2 linked regions of the Longimicrobium sp. genome follow. The protein of the gene in region 1 interacts with the protein of each later gene in a pairwise test. Links are inferred from orthologs where the notes say so. Each region holds a gene or a part of one and is shown in the gene's direction. Other genes may lie near its edges.

What was found. The genes of interacting proteins can lie anywhere in the genome.
Region 2: the proteins of dnaE (region 1) and rplL interact in binary tests that used the Escherichia coli proteins (3 or more experiments, as listed by UniProt). The link is inferred for Longimicrobium sp. from one-to-one orthologs.

What each region holds. Positions count from the first base shown.
Region 1 is NZ_DATBNB010000558.1:4,828-12,533, forward strand. Bases 1,331-6,900 are described here. They hold dnaE (DNA polymerase III subunit alpha), read left to right. Parts: upstream 1,331-1,723; coding sequence 1,724-6,700; downstream 6,701-6,900. Other genes in these bases: VIB55_RS15280 (ABC transporter ATP-binding protein), read left to right, coding at 1,331-1,536. Also shown: more of VIB55_RS15280, read left to right, coding at 1-1,330; VIB55_RS15290 (acetyl-CoA carboxylase carboxyltransferase subunit alpha), read left to right, coding at 7,093-7,706. UniProt on the Escherichia coli protein: DNA polymerase III is a complex, multichain enzyme responsible for most of the replicative synthesis in bacteria. This DNA polymerase also exhibits 3' to 5' exonuclease activity. The alpha chain is the DNA polymerase catalytic subunit.
Region 2 is NZ_DATBNB010000205.1:1,925-5,801, reverse strand. The notes cover bases 1-2,809. They hold rplL (50S ribosomal protein L7/L12), read left to right. Parts: upstream 1-1,117; coding sequence 1,118-1,501; downstream 1,502-2,809. Other genes in these bases: rplJ (50S ribosomal protein L10), read left to right, coding at 497-1,027; rplA (50S ribosomal protein L1), read left to right, coding at 1-492. UniProt on the Escherichia coli protein: The binding site for several of the GTPase factors involved in protein synthesis (IF-2, EF-Tu, EF-G and RF3). Is thus essential for accurate translation.

The sequences.
Region 1 (7,706 bases):
AACCGCATGAGCGTGCGGCTGATGGAGCACGCGGCCGAGCTGGACCTTCAGCACTTCGAGGATCCCGCCTTCTACGACCGGCTGGAGCGCGCCCGACGGCAGACGGTGGGGCGCATCGCCCTGCTCAACCAGCTCTTCGGGCTGGCGCAGGACGCGCTCACCATCCTCACCCTCACGGGGACGCTGCTCGCCTTCTCGCCCATCCTCTTCGGCCTGCTCGTGGTCGCCGTGCTCCCGTCGTTCCTGGGCGAAACCCACTTCGCCGCGCTGGGCTACTCGCTGCTGTACCAGTGGACGCCCGAGCGGCGGAAGCTGGACTACTACCGGATGGTGGCCGCGTCGGACAAGACGGCCAAGGAGGTGAAGCTCTTCGGCCTGTCGCCGTACCTGATCGAGCAGTACCGCACCCTGGCGGACGGGTTCTACGAGGCCAACCGGCGCCTGGCCATCCGCCGTTCGCTCGCCAGCACCGGCCTTACCCTTCTTTCGACCCTCGGCTACTACGCGGCCTACGCCACCATCATCTACCGCACCGTCCTGGGCCGGCTGACGCTGGGCGACCTGACGCTGCTGGCGGGCACCTTTTCCCGCTCGCGCGACCTGATCCAGCGCATGCTGCTCTCCACCACGGAGCTGTACGAGCAGGCGCTGTACCTGGACGACCTCTTCATCTTCCTTCGCCTGCAGCCGTCCATCCGACGCACGGACGCGTCGCTCCCCTTCCCCGATCCCATCCGCGAGGGGTTCGAGTTCCGCGACGTCTGGTTCCGCTACCCGGACGGGGAGGAGGGCGCCGCCGATCGCCCCGACGACGATCCGTCGTGGGTGCTGCGCGGCGTGTCGTTCCGCATTCGCCCTGGCGCGCGGCTGGCGCTGGTGGGGGAGAACGGCGCGGGAAAGACGACCGTCACCAAGCTGCTGACGCGGCTGTACGAGCCCACCCGCGGCGCCGTGCTGCTGGACGGCCGTCCGCTGGGCGACTACGACCCGGCGGATCTCCACGACCAGGCGGGGGTGATCTTCCAGGACTTCGTGCGCTACGACATGACGGCGGAAGAGAACATCGCCGTGGGCCGCATCGGCGACCTGGCGCGCGACCCGGCCGCCGCCCGTCCGCGGGTGGAGGGGGCGGCGCAGCGGTCGCTGGCGTCCGAGGTGGTTGAGGCGCTCCCCAAGCGCTACGGGCAGATGCTGGGGCGGCGCTTCGAAGGCGGGGTAGACCTGTCGGGCGGGCAGTGGCAGAAGGTGGCGCTGGGGCGCGCCTACATGCGCGACGCCCAGCTGCTGATCCTGGACGAGCCCACCGCCGCCCTGGACGCCCGCGCCGAGTACGAGGTGTTCCAGCGCTTCTCGGAATTGACGGCCGAGAAGATGGCCGTCCTGATCTCGCACCGCTTCAGCACCGTGCGGATGGCGGACCGCATCGTGGTCCTGGAGCACGGGCGGGTGCTGGAGGAGGGGACGCACGACGAGCTGCTGGCCCTGGATGGCCGCTACGCCGAACTGTTCAACCTGCAGGCCGCGGGTTACCGTTGACGGGTTTGATTTTGGCCCCGGGCGGGCCACGTACAAACCCCGTTCACCTTCCCATCCGGCGCTCGCGGCCCCATATTCCCGGGGCACCTCCCCACCACAGAGGCGCCGGCGCACACCCAGCGCAAGTCGTTGGGCAGCAAGCAGTTTCGCGATACCGTCACCCACGCTTCGGGAGCCCTCCAGGCCCATGTCGTTCGTTCACCTGCACTGCCACTCCGAGTACTCGCTGCTCGACGGCGCCAACCGCATCGGCGACCTGATCAAGCGTGCCAAGGACTTCGAGCAGCCTGCGCTGGCGCTCACGGACCACGGGTGCATGTACGGCGCGTGGGTCTTTCAGGAGGCCGCCAAGAAGGCCGGGATCAAGCCCATCGTGGGCATGGAGGCGTACGTGGCGCCGGGCGCGCGGACGGACCGCAGCAAGGCCAAGGGCGAAAAGGGCTACTACCACCTCGTACTTCTCGCGCGCGACTACCAGGGCTACAAGAACCTCACCAAGCTCACCTCCATCGGCTACACCGAGGGGTTCTACGGCAAGCCGCGCATCGACCGCGAGGTGCTGCAGAAGTACTCCGAGGGGCTGATCGTGACCTCGGCCTGCCTGGCGGGCGAGGTCGCGCAGCACCTGATGGAAGACCGCTGGGAGCAAGCGCGCGACGCCGTGGCGTGGCACCAGGAAACCTTCCGCGACCGCTACTACCTGGAGGTGCAGGGCCACGACAGCCCCGGCCAGGAAGAGCTGAATCGCCGCATCTTCAAGCTGGCGCAGGAGATGAGCGTTCCCGTCGTGGCCAGCAACGACGCGCACTTCCTGAACGCGCACGACCACCAGGCGCACGACGTCCTGCTGTGCATCGGGCTGGGGAAGGACTTCAGCGACCCCAACCGCATGAAGTACGACGGGCAGCTGTACTTCAAGAACACCGACGAAATGCGCGAGCGGTTTCCCGGGCGCCCCGACGTGCTCGAGAACACGCTGCGCATCGCGGACGAGTGCAACTGGAGCTATCCCAAGGGATACCAGGTGCCCGCGTTCCCCGTGGCCGAGAAGGGCTTCACCAGCGAGGCCGAGATGCTGGCCGACTGGGTGTGGCGCGGCGCGATGGAGCGCTACGCCAAGGACGCCCCCGCCGGCGCCGACCCCCGCACGGCCCTCGCGCCGGAGCTGGTGGAGCGCATCGACTACGAGCTGAGCGTGATCAGCAACCCCAAGATGGACTACTCGGGGTACTTCCTGATCACCGCCGACTTCATCCAGTGGGCGCGCGACCACGACATTCCCGTGGGCCCCGGGCGTGGCTCGGCGGCGGGAAGCATCGTGGCGTTCTGCACCGGTATCACCGACTGCTGCCCCATCAAGTTCGACCTGCTCTTCGAGCGGTTCCTGAACCCCGAGCGCGTGTCGATGCCCGACATCGACGTGGACTTCTGCTTCGAGCGGCGGGGCGAGGTCATCGAGTACGTGCGCGACAAGTACGGCCGCGACGCGGTGGGCCAGATCATCACCTTCGGGACGATGAAGAGCCGCGCCGTGATCAAGGACGTGGGCCGCACCCTGGGCTTCGCGCCGGCCGAGACGGACAAGCTGGCGAAGCTCATCCCCAACGGCCCCGCGTACTCGCTGACCGTCGAAGAGGCGCGCGACAAGATCCCCGAGATCAAGGAGCTGTACGAAAAGGACGCGCGATACCGGCAGCTGCTGGAGTATTCGTCCACGCTGGAGGGACTCTCGCGCCACTCGTCCGTGCACGCCGCCGGCGTCGTGATCGCGCCCGGGCCGCTGGACGAGTACGTCCCCGTCTGCACGCAGAGCACCAAGGGCTCGGGCGGCAACGGCGAGTCGGTGATCGTCACCCAGTACGACATGACGTGCCTGGAAAAGGCCGGCATGCTCAAGATGGACTTCCTGGGGCTGAAGACGCTCACGGTGATCTACGACACCGTGGCAGACATCCGCCGCCGCTACGGCGCGCTGAAGCACCCCACGACGGGCGAGGAGTACGCGCGCGCCGAAGACATTCCGCTGGACGACGCCGAGGTGTACGCCATGCTGGCGCGCGGCGGCACCGCGGGGGTGTTCCAGTTCGAATCGGCGCTGGCGACGGAAAAGCTCCGGCAGATGAAGGCCGACCGCTTCGACGACCTCGTCGCCGCCAACGCGCTGCTGCGTCCCGGCCCGCTGGACATGGGGATGGACACGGTGTACATCCGGCGCAAGCTGGGGCAGGAGCCGGTGAAGTACCCCTTCCCCGAGCTGGCCGACGTGCTGCAGCCCACCTACGGCGTGATCGTGTACCAGGAGCAGGTGATGCGCATCGCGCAGATCCTCTCCGGCTTCACGCTGGCCGAGGCCGACGTGCTTCGTAAGGCGGTGGGCAAGAAGGACGCGGAGCTGATCGCCAAGGAGCTGGGCAAGTTCGTGGAGAAGGCGGTGGAGAAGGGCCATCCCCGCCAGCAGATCCAGGACCTGTCGGACCAGATCGAGGCGTTCGGACGGTACGGATTCAACAAGTGCCTGCCCGGCGACACGGAGGTGCTGGATTCCTCGACCGGGCGCCTGGTGCGCATCGACGACCTGTACCACGGCCGCGCCACCCTGGGTACGGTGGCCACCTGCCACACCGACGTGCTGAAGCTGGGCCACGGCGCCGTCGCGGACGTGGTCGACAACGGGATCAAGCCCGTTTACCGCCTGCGTACCGAGTCCGGCCGGGAGATCGAGGCGACGGACAACCACCCGTTCTTCACCATGGGCGGATGGAAGGCGCTCGGCGCGCTGGATGCCGGTGAGCACATCGCGGTGCCGCGCTCGCTCCCGGTGGAAGGCTCCGCTACGTGGCCGGAGCACGAGGTGATCGCGCTGGGGCACCTGCTGGCCGAAGGCAACCTGTGCCACCCGCACTCGGTGTACTTCTACAACCAGGACCCGCGCGAGATCGCGGACTACGTGGCGGCGGCGGAAGCGTTCGGCAACGTTCGCTGCACCTTCGGCGAGAAGGACGGCACCACGCACGTGTACGCGGCGCGCGAAGAGCGCCGCGAGGAGCCGGGGATCTTCGCCTGGGCCCGGCGGCTGGGAATGCTGGGGAAGACGGCCACGCAGAAGGAAGTGCCCGCCGACGCGTTCACGCTCAGGAACCGGCAGATCGCCCTTCTCCTGAGCCGCATGTGGGCCGGCGACGGCCACATCAACGTGGGCGACCGCAACGTCTACTACGCCACTTCGTCCTCGCGGCTGGCCCGCCAGGTTCAGCACCTGCTCCTTCGCCTGGGCATCCTGGGCCGCGTGCGGGAGGTGAGGTTCCCGTATCGCGGCGGGTGGAAGGCGGGGTGGCAGGTGTTCGTCACCGGCAACGAGAACCTTCGCCGCTTTTCCATGACCGTAGCGGCGAGCTTCCTCAGCGCCGAGCGCCGGCACGCCGTGGAGCAGCTGGTCCTGGCGCAGCCGGCGGGCGGGCCCTCCAAGGACCTGGTGCCGGTCGCCGTCCGCGGCCTGGTGCGGGCGGCAAAGGAGCAGTCGGGGCAGACCTGGGCACAGGTGGAGCGCGCCGCAGACGTTTCGTCGCGCGACTTCTATCCCGTAGGCACCAACCCCAATAAGATCGGGTTCACGCGCAGGACCATCGGCCAGCTCGCCGACCACTTTGCCGACGTCCAGCTGCGGGCGTACGCGGACAGCGACGTGCTGTGGGACCGCGTGGTATCCATCGAGTACGTCGCCGACAAGCAGACGTACGACCTGGAGGTGCCGGGCACCCACAACTTTGTGGCGAACGACATCATCGTCCACAACAGCCACTCCGCCGCGTACTCGCTGGTGGCGTACCAGACTGGCTGGCTGAAGGTGCACTACCCGGCCGAGTTCATGGCGGCGCTGATGTCGTCCGTGGTCGACAAGATCGACGACGTGGTGTCGTACATCGCGCAGTGCCGCGAGATGGGTCGTTTCATCCCGCGCGTGGGCCGCGAGGGGATCGAGGTGCTGCCGCCCCACGTCAACGAGAGCAACTGGAAGTTCACCGTAGTGGGCGAGGGCGTGGGCAAGATCCGCTTCGGGCTGGGCGCCATCCGCGGCGTGGGCGAGGGCGCGGTGCGGTCCATCATCGCCGCGCGGGTCACGGAGGGGCCGTTCACCTCCATGTTCGACCTGCTGAGCCGCATCGACCTGCGCCTGTGCAACAAGCGCGTGCTCGAGGCGCTGATCTGCGCCGGTGCGCTCGACGGCTTCGACGAGGACGGCGGGCGCAGCCAGCTGCTCGCGGGGCTGGACTCGGCGTTCGCCAACGCGCAGATGATCCAGAAGGAGCGCGAGAGCGCGCAGGACAGCTTCTTCGACATGCTGCTGGGCGGGGGCGACACCGCCGCCGCCACGCTGGTGCAGGCCCCGCCGCTCCCCAAGGTGGACAAGTGGACGGAGACCGAGCGGCTGGCGCGCGAAAAGGAGATCCTGGGCTTCTTCATCAGCGGCCACCCGCTGAACCGCTACCGCGAAGACGTGGCGCTGTTCGAGGCGCGCAGCAACACGTCGATGCTCAAGAACCAGAAGGACTGCAAGGTGGAGCTGGCTTGCGTGGTCACCGAGGCCGCGCGGCAGATCAGCAAGAAGGACGGTTCGGAGTGGGGCCGCATCACCGTCGAAGACTTCCACGGAACGGCCACGGTGCTTGCGTTCGGCGAGTCGTGGGCTAAATACAAGGAAGTCCTCAAGCAGGACGCGCCCGTCGTCATCCGCGGCGCGGTGAGCAACCGCGAGCGCGACGAGGAGGACCCGCCCCTTTTCCTGGACAGCGCCGTGGCCCTGGGCGACATTCGGGAAAGCGGCGACGTGGGCGTGCAGATCGAGCTGGCGTCGGCCGGGATGGACCCCGCCGCCGTCGCGGCGACCAGGGACATCCTGGCGAAGCATGCCGGCGCCGGCGCGCTGTTCGTCGTCTGGAAGAACGGCGGGGGCGAAGGCGAGGCGCCGCGCCTGCGGTCCCGGGCGGTTCGCGTGGCCCCGCGCGACGAGCTGCTGATGGAGCTTCGCGAGGCCCTGGGCGACGACCGCGTCCGCCTTCACCGCGACGCGGCGGCCGTGGTGGCCATCCAGCGCGAAGAGCGCTTCCCCCGCCGCGGCGGGGGTGGAGGCGGGGGATTCAGCATCAACAGCAGCGGCGGGGAGTAGAGCCGGGCGCACTCCCTACACCGGCCTCGCTCCGGCGGTTCAAACCGCGGCTGGAACTTCACGAAGTCCGCCTGCGCGGACTGCACGGGTAAATCAAGCGCGCGAAGGCAGGACACGCGCACTCTACTGGCTCCCTCCCCCCGCGGGGTTTGCGGGGGAAGGGTTGGGGATGGGGGGCGCCCGCGGAGCGAGCGGGGCTCAGCCCCATCCGGCACGAAGTTCTCCCTCTCCCCTGCGAAGCGGGGGCAGGGGGCCGGGGGAGGGGGCTGCCTGGACATGCGAGGCGGCCCCTCGAACCCCGATCGAAGTTCCCCCTCTCCCGCGCGGTTTGTGGGGGAGGGGCCGGGGGAGGGGGAACCTCCCCGCACGATGACCCAGCAAGGAATCACGACGTGGCAACGGTAGCCCACCTGGACTTCGAGCGCGCCATCGCCGACGTGGAGGAGCAGATCGGATCGCTCCGCACGCTGGCCGGCGAGCGCGGCGTAGACGTAACCACCGAGCTGGCCGCGCTGGAGCGCAAGCTCAACGGCCTCAAGGCCGACACGTTCGCCAACCTGTCGCCCATCGAGCGGGTGGGGGTGGCGCGCCACCCGCGCCGGCCCTATACGCTGGACTACCTGGAGCTGGTGTTCACCGACTTCGTGGAGCTGCACGGCGACCGGCAGTACCGCGACGACGCCAGCATCGTGGGCGGCTGGGCGCGGCTGGACGGCGAGTCGGTGATGGTGCTGGGGCAGCAGAAGGGGCGCGACATGAAGGAGAACGTGCTGCGCAACTTTGGCATGCCGCACCCGGAGGGCTACCGCAAAGCATTGCGGTTGATGAAATTGGCTGAGAAGTTCAACCGCCCGCTGATCACGCTGATCGACACCATGGGCGCCTATCCCGGCCTGGGCGCCGAGCAGCGCGGGCAGGGCGAGGCCATCGCCCGCAACCTGCGCGAGATGGCGGCGCTCAAGATTCCCAGCATCGCCACGGTCATCGGCGAAGGCGGCTCGGGGGG
Region 2 (3,877 bases), on another replicon or contig:
ACGGGGAAGACCGCCCGCGTGCTCGTGATCGCCCAGGGCGACCGCGCGCGTGAGGCGGAGGAAGCCGGTGCCGATTTCGTGGGCACCGAGTACGTCCAGAAGATCAAGGACGGCTGGCTGGATTTCGACGTCTGCGTCGCCACGCCCGACATGATGGGCCAGGTGGGCCAGCTGGGGCGCATCCTGGGCCCCCGCGGCCTGATGCCCACGCCCAAGGCGGGCACGGTGACGATGGACGTTTCGCGCGCGGTGCGCGAGATCAAGGCCGGCAAGATCGAGTTCCGCGTGGACCGCACGGGCAACGTGCACGTTCCCATCGGGAAGGTGTCGTTCGAGCCGGCGAAGCTGGAAGAGAACCTGAGCGCCTTCATGGACACGGTGATCCGGGCCAAGCCGGCGGCTGCCAAGGGGCAGTACGTGCGCGGGGTGACGGTTTCCAGCACCATGGGACCCGGCGTTCCGGTGGATGCCAACCTTTTCCGGCGGAGCTGAGCGGATGAGGAAAGACGAGAAGAACGTCGTCGTCACCGAGCTCCAGCAGAAGCTGGGCGACGCGAGCGCGTTCTACCTGACGGACTTCACCGGCCTGAGCGTGAAGCAGATCACCGAGTTCCGCAGCCGTCTGCGCAAGCAGGGCGTGGACTACGTGGTGGTCAAGAACACGCTGGCCATCCGGGCCCTCGACGGCCTGGAGCTGCCCGACATCGCGGGCTTCTTCACCGGCCCCACGGGGGTGGTGATCGGCCGCGAAGACGCGGTGGCGCCGGCCAAGGTGCTGGCCGACTTCGCCCGGGAGTTCGGCGACCGCCCCACCGTGAAGGTGGGCGTGGTGGACCGGAAGCCCTTCGACCCGGCGCAGGTGCGGCAGCTGGCCGACATGCCGCCCCGCGAGGTGCTGCTGGCGCAGATCGCCGGCGGCCTGCAGGCGCCCATGGCGCGCCTGGCGGGCGGAATGAGCCAGCTCATCGCCGGCTTTGCCCGCGCGGTGGACCAGCTCCGGCAGCAGAAGGAAGAGGCGGGGGCCTGAGGGCCCTTTCGCCCATGAGCACGCCGGCCCCGGGCCGGAACCGATCTGACATTCCTGTACGAACGAACGTAGACTAAAGGAGCCCCTGAGATGGCGACGCTTACCCGTGACGAGCTGCTCGACGCGATCGGCAACATGACCGTTCTCGAGCTGTCCGACTTCGTGAAGGCTTTCGAGGAGAAGTTCGGCGTGACCGCCGCGGCCCCCGTGGCCGTCGCCGCCGCCGCGACTGGTGGACCCGCGGCCCCGGCCGCCGAGGAGAAGACCGAGTTCGACGTGGTGCTGATGGCCGCCGGCGAGAAGAAGATCCAGGTGATCAAGGTCGTGCGCGAGCTGACCGGCCTGGGCCTGAAGGAAGCCAAGGACCTGGTGGACGGCGCTCCGAAGACGGTCAAGGACGGCCTGACCAAGGACGAGGCCGAGGCCATGCGCGCCAAGCTGACCGAGCAGGGCGCCACCGTCGAGCTGAAGTAACCGGGCGAGCCGGCGCGCGGACCCCCCCGGGGCTCCGCGCGCCGGACCGCGAAGCCGGCGCGGCCAGTGGGCCGCCCCGGCTTCCCTTTCCGGTTACTCCAGCGCGGCGGCACATGGCACAGAGCAGGACTACAATCAAATTCCGACGGACGGTACGCCGCCCCGCCGAATCGCATTCGGTCGGGGTCGTTTGCGCTTTTCCGAATCCACGCACGCTGAGAGGGAGACCCACTTGGCAACGCTGAACAAACCGATCGTCTCATTCGCCAAGCTGACGTCGGGGATGGAGCATCCCAACCTCCTCGACGTGCAGCTGAGGGCGTTCGATACGCTTCTCCAGACCGACGCCGCCGCGCGTGAGCGCGAGGACGTGGGGCTGGAGCGCGTCTTCAACGAGATCTTCCCCATCTCGGACGTCAACGGGAACTTCTCCCTGGAATTCGTACGGTACTCGCTGGGCGAGCCCAAGTACGACATGGAGGAGTGCATGGAGCGCGACATGACGTACGCGGCTCCGCTTAAGGCGACGCTCCGGCTGGTGGTGTGGGAGGACGTGGGCGACGAGCGCCGTCCCAAGGACATCATCGAAAAGGAAGTGTACCTGGGGGACCTGCCGGTCCTGACCCCCCTGGGCACCTTCATCATCAACGGCGCCGAGCGCGTCATCGTCAGCCAGCTGCACCGTTCGCCGGGCGTGGTGTTCGAAGAGAACACCCACCCCAACGGCAGCAAGCTGTTCAGCGCGCGCATCATCCCGTTCCGCGGGTCGTGGGTGGAGTTCACCCTCGACATCCACGACGTGGTGGCGGTGCACATCGACAAGAAGAAGAAGTTCCCCGCCACGGCGCTGCTGCGCGCGGTGGGCTTCAGCCGCGACGCCGACATCCTGGGCGTGTTCCTGAAGCGTGACACCGTCGCGCTGAACACGCTGGAGCAGGCCACGGGAAGCGGCCGCCGCGGCGAGGTGTTCCACGGCTTTTTGGCCGAGGACGTGCCGGACCCGGCCGTCCTGGGCCCCAACGGCCCCGTGCTGTACCGCGACATCGTGCTTCCCTCGACGGGCGAGGTGTACGAGCGCGGCCGCCGGGTGACCCCCGAGCTGTACGCGTCGCTCCGCGAGGCCGGCGTCACCACGCTTCCCGTGGTGGCTTCGGCGCTGGTGGCGCGTGCCGGCGACGAGATCAACGGCGACACGCTGGGGCGCATGCTGCGCGCCGGCATCGAGTCGGTGGCCACGTACCGCGCGACGAGCCAGAGCGGCTCGGCGCTGCGCGCCACGCTGGCCAAGGACCCCACCCGCGGCACGCTCGACTCGCTCTTCGCCATCCACAACCTGGTGCGCCCGGGCACGGCCCCCGCGCCCGACACGTGGACCGAGGAAGAGTTCCTGGCCGAGGGCGACACCATCATGCACGTCGCCGACTTCCTGGCGGCGTGGGCCGAGCGCGGCGCGCAGCCGGTGGACCCCATGTCGCGCGAGGGGCAGCGCTCGGTGGAGGAGCGCATGCTGCGCTTCGCCCAGGAGCGCGGCATTCGCTACGTGTGGGAAAGCTTCCGCGACGACCGCACCGAAAAGGCCGGCAAGCCCAGCCGCGTGCTGGTGTACGAGCTGAACCGCGTGGTGCAGGTGTACGTGGCCGTCTGGCGGCTGCTGTTCCAGCCGCGCACCTCGCTCGTCGTCACCGGCGAGCTGACGGGAAGCGGCAACGGCACGGCCGCGGCCAGCACCGACTACTCGGAGTACACGGAAGAGGCGCTGAACAAGCGCTACGACCTGGGCCGCGTGGGCCGCTACAAGATCAACCAGCGGCTGGCGCCGGCCTTCGAGTCGCTGGGCTACACGGTGCCGCCGGCCGGCATGACGGCGCTCACCGCGCAGGACGTGCTGGCGATCCTGTGGCAGCTGATCGAGCTGCACGAGGGGCGCGGCGAAACGGACGACATCGACCACCTGGGCAACCGCCGGGTGCGCTCGGTGGGCGAGCTGATCGCCAACCAGTTCAGCGTGGGCCTCAGCCGCATGGCGCGGCTGGTGCGCGAGCGCATGTCGATCGTGTCGGACCCCGACAAGATCAACATCGACGACCTGGTGAACGCGCGCACGGTGTCGGCGGTGATCCAGCAGTTCTTCGGATCCAGCCAGCTCAGCCAGTTCATGGACCAGACCAACCCCCTGGCCGAGATGACGCACAAGCGCCGTCTTTCGGCGCTGGGGCCGGGCGGTCTTACCCGTGAGCGCGCCGGCTTCGAAGTGCGCGACGTGCACTACTCGCACTACGGGCGCATGTGCCCGATCGAAACGCCGGAAGGCCCGAACATCGGCCTGATCAACTCGCTGACCACGTACGCCCGGATCAACGACCTGGGCTTCATCGA